DNA from 2 places in the Bradyrhizobium algeriense genome. Region 2 is predicted to be linked to the other one. Evidence: riboswitches for the same ligand, from Rfam matches in the RefSeq annotation. Region 2 holds a riboswitch; the other holds the start of a gene.
The links. A riboswitch is a leader RNA that binds a small molecule or an ion and turns the genes downstream of it on or off. The one in region 2 is predicted to bind S-adenosylmethionine.
Positions count from the first base shown of each region.

Region 1: linked by a shared signal. The riboswitch ahead of metX (homoserine O-acetyltransferase MetX) and the one ahead of V1286_RS37245 (O-succinylhomoserine sulfhydrylase) in region 2 are both predicted to bind S-adenosylmethionine.

Region 1 covers NZ_JAZHRV010000001.1:6,251,724-6,257,031, reverse strand. Annotated here, with positions in the region: gene hisC (histidinol-phosphate transaminase) at 1-721, opposite strand, end outside; gene V1286_RS30115 (chorismate mutase) at 749-1,609, opposite strand; SAM riboswitch at 1,785-1,864, shown strand; gene metX (homoserine O-acetyltransferase MetX) at 1,947-3,152, shown strand; gene metW (methionine biosynthesis protein MetW) at 3,154-3,822, shown strand; gene V1286_RS30100 (alpha/beta fold hydrolase) at 3,959-4,831, opposite strand; gene V1286_RS30095 (TIGR02594 family protein) at 5,089-5,308, shown strand, end outside.
Region 2 covers NZ_JAZHRV010000001.1:7,771,859-7,777,166, forward strand. Annotated here, with positions in the region: gene V1286_RS37240 (SGNH/GDSL hydrolase family protein) at 1-464, shown strand, start outside; gene V1286_RS37245 (O-succinylhomoserine sulfhydrylase) at 645-1,838, opposite strand; SAM riboswitch at 1,911-1,990, opposite strand; gene V1286_RS37250 (2'-deoxycytidine 5'-triphosphate deaminase) at 2,100-3,206, shown strand; gene V1286_RS37255 (PQQ-dependent sugar dehydrogenase) at 3,296-4,633, opposite strand; gene V1286_RS37260 (MATE family efflux transporter) at 4,844-5,308, shown strand, end outside.

The DNA.
Region 1 (5,308 bases), 1.5 Mb from region 2:
CGATGATGTTGGCAGGGCCGAACATCCAGCCGATCCGTAAGCTGGCCAGCCCGTGGATCTTGGAGAAGGTGTGCGTCATCACGGTGTTTTCGGTGGTCGCCACCAACTCCAGTCCGAGCTCGTAATCGTTGCGCGACACGTAGTCGGAATAGGCGGCGTCCAGCACCAGCAGCACATTCTGCGGCAGGCTGGCGCGCAGCCGCTTGACCTCGTCGAACGGCACGTAGGTGCCGGTCGGATTGTTCGGGTTGGCCAGCCACACCAGTTTCGTGCGCGGCGTCACGCGCGCGAGAATGGCGTCGACGTCGGCGGTGAAGTCGGTCTCGGGCGCGACGACGTTTTTCGCGCCGTTCGCCATCGTGGCGATCGGGTACACCAGAAAACCGTGGGCGGTGGAGATCGCTTCATCGCCGTGGCTGAGATAGGTGTGCGCCAGCAGGTTGAGGATTTCGTCCGAGCCGGCACCGCAGATGATGCGGTTGGGATCGAGCCCATAGGCGCGGCCGATCGCCTCGCGCAGCACCCGCGAGGTGCCTTCCGGATAGTCCTCCAGATGTGCCGCCGCGGCCTTATAGACTTCGATCGCCTTCGGCGACGGCCCGAACGGGGTCTCGTTGGCGGACAGCTTGAACACCTTGCGGCCCGGCTCCGGCACCGGCGTCTTGCCGGGCGTGTAGGGCGCAATATCGAGAATGCCGGGATTCGGCACGGGACGGTTCATCTTCTGGCTCCGGATATTCAGGACGGCTTAGGACTCGGCTGCCCCGTTCGGGGGCACCGTATAGCGCGTTGCGTGGCTGCCGACGAGGGCCGACGAGCGCACCGAGGCGCCGGCCTGGACCAGGGCTTTCTTGATCTTCTCGAAGCCGGCGCCGGCATCCGACACCAGGAGCGCCGCGCCGTCGAAGGCGGTGTCGGGCACCGCGACGATTTCAGCGAGCGGAGCCACGGCGCGCGCGATATCGGCGTTCCAGCCAGAGACGCGCACGCTCCACATCTGGACCTCGGTCACCATGGCATCGTCGGCGACCCGTGAGATCACGAAGACGGGGAGCGCCGCCGGATGGTCGGCGCGTTCGAGGAACGGCAGCCGCGCGATGATCTTTGGCGCGCCGTCCGCTTCCAGCGCGATCCACCACGGCGTGCGGCTCGAGATTGCCGAGACCAGCGCCAGGTCGCCCTTCGATTTCGCCACCGCTTCGACCGCGGCCTGCGCGCTGAAATGGCCCACATAAGGCACGACGAAGCCGAAATGAAACCGCGCCGAATCCCGCATCGCGGGCTCGCCGACCGAGACGTCCGCATGCACCGCGAACGGCGCCTGGACATAGGTGAAGGTCGAGATGATGACGCGCCAGATGCTCTCGATGGTGTCGAGCGGCAGGATGCCGCGATGACGCTGCACCAGTTGCCGCATCATGCTGGCCTCGCGCGCCGGGCGGAACGCGGAGCCGACTTCCTGGGTCTGCTTCACCTGGATCAGCCGGTCGATGATGTCGCCGCGGGCCATCAGGAGGCGATGGACCTGCTCGTCGATCGCATCGATCTCCTTGCGCAATTCCTGCAGCGAGGGCGGGGCCGGGGGTGCCTTGGACGGTGCCTTGGACATCTTCGAGAAACCTTGGTGCCGAACAGCCCGATGCGCCCGGCAGACAGTCGCATTGATTAGGAAAGACGGGCGCTGAAAGCAAAGAGAAACGTCACGGGCCAGCCCTGCACGATCGGGTTAACCATGCGGTCCGGCCCCCGCCTGCTTGACGAAATGCCTGGGCGGGACTAGCTTTGTTCCATTCCGTGGTCATTTGAGCCGGCCGGCTTGCAGCCACGTTAAACAACTCGCTAAACAGGCCGGGGACAGAGTTGATCCCGGCCGAACCTTTGTTCAGGCCGGGTTTTTTATGGCCTGATTCTGTCTGTAGAGCCTCCGTAAGGAGGTCGGTGCCGAAATGACAAACGTGCATTCGATATCTAGTCCCTCGATCCTCAACGAGGATCGCGCCCATGAGGCCGATCATCCGACCTCGCCGGTGGCGACGTTCGGCATGGATCAGCCCTTGAGGCTCGATTGCGGCATCGATCTCGCGCCGTTCCAGATCGCCTATCAGACCTATGGCGAACTGAACGCCGATCGCTCCAACGCCATTCTGATCTGCCACGCGCTGACGCTGGATCAGCACGTCGCCAATTTGCATCCCCTGACGGGCAAGGCCGGCTGGTGGGAAATCATGGTCGGTCCCGGCCGTCCGCTCGATACCGACCGATACTTCATCATCTGTTCGAATGTGATCGGCGGCTGTATGGGATCGACCGGTCCGGCCTCGACCGATCCGGCCACCGGCAAGGCCTGGGGGCTGGATTTTCCCGTGATCACCATCCCCGACATGGTCCGAGCGCAGGCCATGCTGCTCGACCGGCTGGGGATCGAAACCTTGTTTTGCGTGATCGGCGGATCGATGGGCGGCATGCAGGTGCTGCAATGGACCGCCGCCTATCCGGAGCGCGTGTTCTCGGCGCTGCCGGTCGCCTGCTCGACGCGCCACTCCGCACAGAACATCGCGTTTCATGAACTCGGCCGACAGGCCGTGATGGCTGATCCGGACTGGCACCATGGGCGCTATTTCGAACGCAGCACCCATCCGCATCGTGGATTGGCAGTGGCGCGGATGGCCGGGCACATCACCTATCTCTCCGACGCCGCGCTGCATCGCAAGTTCGGACGGCGGATGCAGGACCGCGAGTTGCCGACCTTCTCGTTCGACGCGGATTTCCAGGTCGAAAGCTATCTGCGCTATCAAGGCTCGTCCTTTGTCGAGCGTTTTGACGCCAACAGCTATCTCTATCTGACGCGGGCGATGGACTATTTCGATATCGCCGCCGACCACAGCGGCGTGCTGGCGCAGGCGTTTCTCGGCATCAAGACCCGCTTCTGCGTGGTGTCGTTCACCTCGGACTGGCTGTTCCCGACCTCGGAATCGCGGGCGCTGGTGCATGCGCTGAACGCTTCCAGCGCGCGGGTGTCGTTCGCCGAGATCGAGACCGATCGCGGCCATGACGCCTTCCTGCTCGATGTGCCGGAGTTCTTCGACATTTCCCGCGCCTTCCTGGAATCGGCCGGCAAGGCGCGTGGGCTCTCCAATGGTGCGGGTGGTTGATATGGCGGTTCAGGAACCGGCCCTGCCGCTCGGCGGCGTAGCGCCCGACCGCACCGGCAAGTATCGCACCGATCATCTCATGGTCGCCGAAATGATTCCGGCCGGCTCAAAAGTGCTCGACGTCGGCTGCGGCGATGGCGAATTGCTGCAACTCCTGGAGAGCCGCGGCATCGACGGCCGCGGCATCGAGCTGTCGCGCGAGGGCGTCAACCGCTGCGTCGCCAAGGGGCTCGCGGTGGTGCAGGGCGATGCGGACACCGACCTCGTCAATTATCCCGACGATGCCTTCGATTACGTGATCCTGTCGCAGACGCTGCAGGCGACGCGGCAGCCGAAGCCGGTGCTGGAGAATCTCCTGCGCATCGGCCGCCGCGCCATCGTCTCGTTCCCGAATTTCGGATTCTGGAAGATGCGGCTGCAGCTGCTCGTCGGCGGACACATGCCGCGCACCGAAAATCTCCCCGCCACCTGGTACGACACGCCGAACATCCATTTCTGCACCATCAAGGATTTCGTGCAGCTCTGCGACGAGATCAACGTCAAGATGGAGCGCGCGGTGGCGCTCGATCTCTACGGCCGCCCGGTGCCGCTGAATCTGCCCTGGTGGGTCTGGAACATGTTCGGCGAGCAGGGCGTGTTTTTGCTGAGCCGGGGTGGGGCGGGGAAGTGACGCCACCGCCGTCATTCCGGGATGGTCCGAAGGACCAGACCTCAGATGCGCAATTGCGCATCGGGGAATCTCGAGATTCTCAGGTGCGCAATTGCGCACCATAGTTCGATGCTTCGCATCGCTCCGGAATGACGGCCTACACCGCCACCTTCACCATCGACCGCGCATCCCGCACCGGCCATCGGCCCGCCTCGACCAGCGCGATGAACCGCTCCACCATCTCGTTGAACAGCGCCGGCTCTTCCAGATTGAGCACGTGGCCCGACTTCGGAAAGAACGAAAGCCCCGCCGCCGGCAGGTGCTGCTTCAGGAACAGGCTCGGCCCGATGCAATTGTCGTCCTCGTCGCCGCACAGGATCAGCGCCGGCGTCGGCACGCGCCGGATCGCATCGGTCATGGTGTAGATCGACGGCCGTCCGCCCTGAAAGCTGCGCATGGTGTTGGCCGAACCCTTGGCGTCATGCCGCGCCAACGCGGCGTAGAAATCGGCATGGCCGCGCGGGTCTTTCAGCAAAAATGGAATCCGGCTCGGCGCCTCGCGCGTCACCTTGGCGACTTCCACCGAGCCGATCGCCTCATACTGCTCGGCATTGGCCCGGCACTGCGCGCGGAAGGCATCGAGATGCTCGATGGCAGAGCCTGAGCCGACGGCGGCGAGCGTCATCGACAGCGCCCGGTCGGCTGCATTGAGGCCGACCTGCAGCGAGGAATAGGAGCCCATCGACAGGCCGACGAAATGTGCTTTGGCGATGCCGAGGTGATCGAGCACCGCGAGCGCATCGGTGTAGAAATGCTTGTAGGTGTAGACATCGGCGTCAGGCGGCACGTCGGAGGGCGTATAGCCGCGCGCCGAATAGGCGATGCAGCGGTGGCCGCGCGAGAAGTAGCGCATCTGCGGCTCCCAGTTGGTGTGGTCGGCCGCGAACTCGTGCAGGAAGATGATCGGCGTCCCGCTTCCCGCCTCTTCGTAGTGCAGACGAACGCTGTCTTTGGCGACGGCATAGGGCATTTCGGATTCTTCTCCATTTTCTTGTTTTCACGCAACATCCTTGCGTGGCCGAGCAGCAAAATTGCAATTAATTCTCGCGGCCGCAATACGGCAATTTAGTTTCATTTCCGCCATCGAAAGATCGCGGAATCACCCCGGAATTGTTTCCGCAGCGCCACATGAAATCTTCGTCTCGTCACATCGCAACGCAAAACGCCGCCCGCGGTCGTTCGTGGACGAACGCAAAGGGGAAGTGGGGGTGCTACAGAGGGCTTAGTATGCGTCAGTTGTTTGCGTTTCGCCGGTTGCTTCGTTTCATCGCGCTGGCACTATGTTCGGTTTCCATCGTTGCATTCGTCACTCCAGCTTCGGCACGGCCTCACCACGGCGCAGGGCGACACGCTCGCGCTTATCACGCCGGCCATCATGCCAAGCATCATTACGCCTATCGCCACCATCGCCATGCTATCAGGACGTCGCGCTGGGATCGCAGCGCGC
Region 2 (5,308 bases):
GGCTGCAGACCGCCGTCATCGACCTGCATCCGGACCTGGTGATCTGGCAGGTCGGCACCAATGCGGTGCTGCGCAACCTCGATCCGGCGGAGACCGCGAAACTCGTCGAAGAGGGCATTACGCGCATTCAGGCGGTTGGCGCCGACGTCGTGCTGATCGATCCGCAATATTCGCCGCGGGTCAACGAACACGCCGAAAGCGCCGGCAAGATGATGACGCTGCTGAACAAGACCGCCGAGCTTCGCAAGGTCGGCTTGTTTCCGCGCTTCGCTGTCATGAAAGACTGGCACGAAAAGCAAGCGATCCCGATCGAGAACTTCGTGATCGCCGACGGCCTGCACATGAGCGACTGGGGCTACGCCTGCTTCGCCCAACTGCTCGGCGACGACATCATCAAGTCGGTCGGCCAGATCAAGCTCGGCGTCAACGTGCCGTCGGACGTGCGCGCGTATAGGCCGATGTGATGCGCTTCCCTCCCCTGGAGGGGGAGGGTCGACGCGCGTGAAACGCGCGGCGGGGTGGGGTGACGGTCTCTCCTCGCGAACAGTGCCCGAGTTGAGAGACCGTCACCCCACCCCGTCCCGCATTTCGCTGCGCTCAACGCGAGCCGACCCTCCCCCTCCAGGGGAGGGTAAGCGCGAACCTCACGCCTTCTCCAGCGCAGCCGCAAAATCCTCGATCAGATCATCGGCATGCTCAAGCCCGGCCGAGAAACGAATGAAACCTTCGCTGATGCCGAGCTCCGTGCGCGCCTCCGGCGTCAGCCGTTGATGCGTCGTCGTCGCGGGATGGGTGACGAGGCTCTTGGCGTCGCCGAGATTGTTGGAGATGCGCGCGATCCGCAGCGCGTTGAGGCAGCGGAATGCGGCCTGCTTGCCGCCCTTGACCTCGAAGCCGACCAGCGTCGAGCCGGCGCGCATCTGCTTCTTCACCAGTTCGGCTTGCGGGTGATCGGCGCGGCCGGGATAGATCAGCCGCGAAATCTTCGGGTGCGACGCCAGCGCGTCGGCGACCTTGCCTGCCGTCTCGGTCTGCGCGCGCACGCGCACGCCAAGCGTCTCCAGGCCCTTGAGCAGGGCCCAGGCGTTGAACGGCGAGAGCGATGGCCCGGTCTGGCGCATGAAGTTGTGGATGTGCTCGGCGATGAAAGCTTCCGACGACAGGATGATGCCGCCCAGGCAGCGGCCCTGGCCGTCGATATGCTTGGTCGCGGAGTAGACCACGACGTCGGCGCCAAGCGAAAGCGGGCTCTGCCAGATCGGCGTGGCGAAGACGTTATCGACGATCAGCCGTGCGCCGCCACTGTGCGCAATCTCGGCAATCGCCGGGATGTCGAGCACGTCGAGCGTCGGATTGGTCGGGCTCTCCAGGAAGAAGGACTTGGTGTTCGGCCGCAATGCGCGCTGCCACTGGTCGAGATCAAGACCGTCGACCAGCGTCGTCTCGATGCCGTAGCGCGGCAAGAGGTCCTGCACCACGTAAAGGCACGAGCCGAACAGAGCTCTCGAAGCAACCACGTGGTCGCCGGCCCGGAGCGGTGCGAGGATCGCGGTCGTTACCGCGGCCATGCCGGTCGCGGTCGAGCGCGCGGCTTCCGCACCCTCGAGTTCGATCATGCGGCGCTCGAACATATCAATCGTCGGATTGGAATAGCGCGAATAGATAAAGCCTGGCTCCTGGCCCTTGAATCGGGCCTCGCATTGCTCCGCGCTGTCGTAGACGTAGCCTTGGGTGAGGAACAACGCCTCCGACGTCTCGCCGAATTGCGAGCGCAGCGTGCCGCCATGGACAAGGCGGGTTTCGGGACGATAGCGCTTGGTAGAACCAGTCTCAGGCATGTGACCTCCGTCGTGACCATCCTTGAAAATGGTCACAAAAAACCGGCCTGGAAAAATTTCCACAGGCCGGGATCACACGTGTCCCCGGCCTGTTTAGCGATTTATTTAACGTGGCTGCAAGCCGGCCGGCTCAAATCACCACGGGATAAGTCATGCTGATATTACCTCGCGCCCTTCCCGTCAAGGCGGCCATCGGATAACCCCTAAAAGCCCATATTTACGAGGTTTGGATAACATTTGGGCCGTATTGAGGATCGCGCCGTGCCGTTCACGCTTCCGCCCGACGCCAACGGAATTCTGCCCGACCGCATGATCGCGGCGATGGCGGATGCGGGCCTGATCCTGCCGGAATATCCCTTTGTCGAAAGCCAGATCCAGCCGGCAAGCCTCGATCTGCGGCTGGGTAACATCGCCTACCGGGTGCGCGCGAGCTTCCTGCCCGGTCCCGGCGCCACGGTTGCCGAGCGCATCGACGAGTTGAAGCTGCACGAAATCGACCTCTCCGACGGCGCGGTGCTGGAGACCAACTGCGTCTACATCGTGCCGCTGCTGGAAAGTCTCGCGTTGCCGCCGCAGATCGTTGCCGCCGCCAATCCGAAGAGCTCCACCGGGCGGCTCGACGTCTTCACCCGCGTGATAGCCGACGGCACGCGACGGTTCGACATGATCGGCGCGGGCTATCACGGCCCGCTCTATGCCGAGATCAGCCCGAAGACGTTTCCGGTACTGCTGCGCGAGGGCTCGCGGCTCAGCCAGGTGCGCTTCCGCACCGGCGATGCCATCCTCAACGCCGACGAACTCGACGCATTGCACGGCGCCGAGCGGCTGGTCGATATCGACGACGCAGATTTGGCCAATGGCGTGGCGCTGTCAGTCGATCTCTCCGGCGAAAACACATCAGGCTTCGTCGGCTACCGCGCCAAGCGCCACACGGGGGTGGTCGATATCGATCGACGCGGCGGCTATGCGGTCGATGAGTTCTGGGAGCCGATCCCGGCCCGCCCGGACGGCAGCCTCATCCTCGATCCCGGCGAATTCTACATCCTGGCCTCGAAGGAAGCCGTGCAGGTGCCGCCGGATTACGCCGCCGAGATGGTGCCGTTCGATCCCTTGGTCGGCGAATTCCGCGTGCACTACGCGGGATTTTTCGATCCCGGCTTCGGCTATGCCGGCGCCGGCGGGCAGGGCGCGCGCGCCGTGCTCGAAGTGCGCTCGCGCGAGGTGCCGTTCATCCTCGAGCACGGCCAGATCGTCGGCCGCCTGGTCTATGAGAAAATGCTGTCGCGGCCCCACTCCTTGTACGGCCAGCGCATCGGCTCAAACTACCAGGCGCAGGGGTTGAAGCTCTCCAAGCATTTCCGGGTGTGACTCGTCATTGCGGCGAGCGAAGCGAAGCAATCCATCGCGCCGCAAGCTGAGGAATGGATTGCTTCGCTTCGCTCGCAATGACGGTGCATCTACCGCGATGCTGACGTAGCCGCCGGCGTTACGCGCCAGATCGTGTTGCCGACGTCGTCGGCGACCAACAGCGCGCCCTGCTTGTCGAGGCGCACGCCGACGGGGCGGCCCTGCGCCTCGCCCTTGTCGTTGAGGAAACCGGTCAGCACGTCCTGCGGCGCACCCGAAGGCTTGCCGTCCTTGAACGGAACGAAGATCACCTTGTAGCCGGCGCGGGGCTTGCGATTCCACGAGCCGTGCTGGCCGATGAAGGCGCCGTCTTTCATCTCGGGAGGAAACAGATTGCCGGTGTTGAAGGCGAGCCCAAGCGAGGCCGTATGCGCGCCGAGCGCATAGTCCGGGGTCATCGCCTTCTGCACCAGGTCGGGCCGTTGCGGCTCGACGCGCGTGTCGACGTGATCGCCATAATAGCTGTACGGCCAGCCATAGAACGCGCCTGATTTCACCGAGGTCATGTAGTCGGGAACGAGATCGTTGCCGAGTTCGTCGCGCTCGTTGACGACGACCCAGAGCTCGCCGGTTTTCGGATTCCATGCCGGGCCGTTGGGGTTGCGCAGGCCCGAGGCGAATACGCGCCATTGGCCGCTGGCCCGGTCGACCTCCAGAACCGCCGCGCGATCCTTCTCGGCTTCCATGCCGTTTTCGCCGACATTGCTGTTGGAGCCGACGGTTGCGTAGAGTTTCGTGCCGTCAGGACTGGCGGTGAGGTCCTTGGTCCAGTGGTGATTGCGGGTGCCGGCAGGCAGGTCCGCAAGCTTGACGCCGGGCGCGCTGATTTTGGTGTCGCCTTCGTGATAGGGGAATTTCACGATCGCATCGGCATTGGCGACATAGAAATCTTCGCCGACCAGCACCATGCCGAACGGCGAATTCAGCCCGCTGAGGAATGTGCTTCTCGTTTCGGCAACGCCATCGCCATCGGCATCGCGCAGCAGTGTGATGCGGTTGGCGCTCGGAACCCCTGCGCCCGCCCGGCTCTGTGCCAACCCGTAGATGAAGCCCTTGATGCTCATGCCGCTCTGCTTCGGCGGCGCGTTGCTCTCGGCGACCAGCACGTCGCCGTTCGGCAGCACATAGACCGTCCGCGGATGCTCGAGCCCGCTGGCGAAGGCATTGACCGTCATCCCGTTGGCGGCGATCGGCTTGGCGCCGTCGGGCCAGCGGTTGACGGACGCGATATCGACCGTCGGGATCCACGAATGTTCCGGCGGTGGCAGGTTGGGCGAAGGACCATAGCTCTGCGCCACGGTCGCGGTGTCCTTGGGGTCGTTACAGGCGGCCAGCGGCAGCGCCAGCGCGCCGATGCATACTGCCTGGAGAAGGAGGTTGTTACGCATGGCGGGTTCCTCGGCAGGTTGATCGTACAATGCGGTCCCCGCCGGAACGTTCGCGTGGTCCGGCATGAATTTCGCGTGAAATGGGCTGCCGGCGACGCCTCGCCTGCAATCGCGCAGGCCCCCATTGCGCCTTTCGCACGTGGAATCATTCCCCGTCATGCTAGGAAAGCGCGCGCCGCGGCTACCCAAGTCCGCGCGCGGGGAGCAGAAATGTCCGATATCGGCGTTGCCGAAATTCCTGTCGACGAGAAGGAACGCCTGCTTCCGCCGCCTGAAGCGCCGGTGAAGAATGCGTTGCTTGACGGCCCGATCCTGCGCACGCTGCTGTGGCTGGCCTGGCCGAACGTGATCGCGCTGACCGCCGGCACCTGCGTCGTGATCGCGGAGACCTCCTATATCGGGCGTCTCGGCGTGGAATCGCTGGCGGCGATGGCGCTGGTTTTTCCGATCGTGATCCTGACCATGACCATGTCGGGCGGGGCCATGGGCGGCGGCGTGGCCTCGGCGATCGCGCGCGCGCTCGGCGCCGGCGATATCGACCGCGCCTCGACGCTGGCTGCGCATGCGCTCCTGATCGGGCTCTGCTTCGGCTTGACCTTCATGCTGGGCATGCTGATCTTCGGCCCTGCGCTGCTGGAATTGCTCGGCGGGCGCGGCAATGTGCTGGCGCAGGCG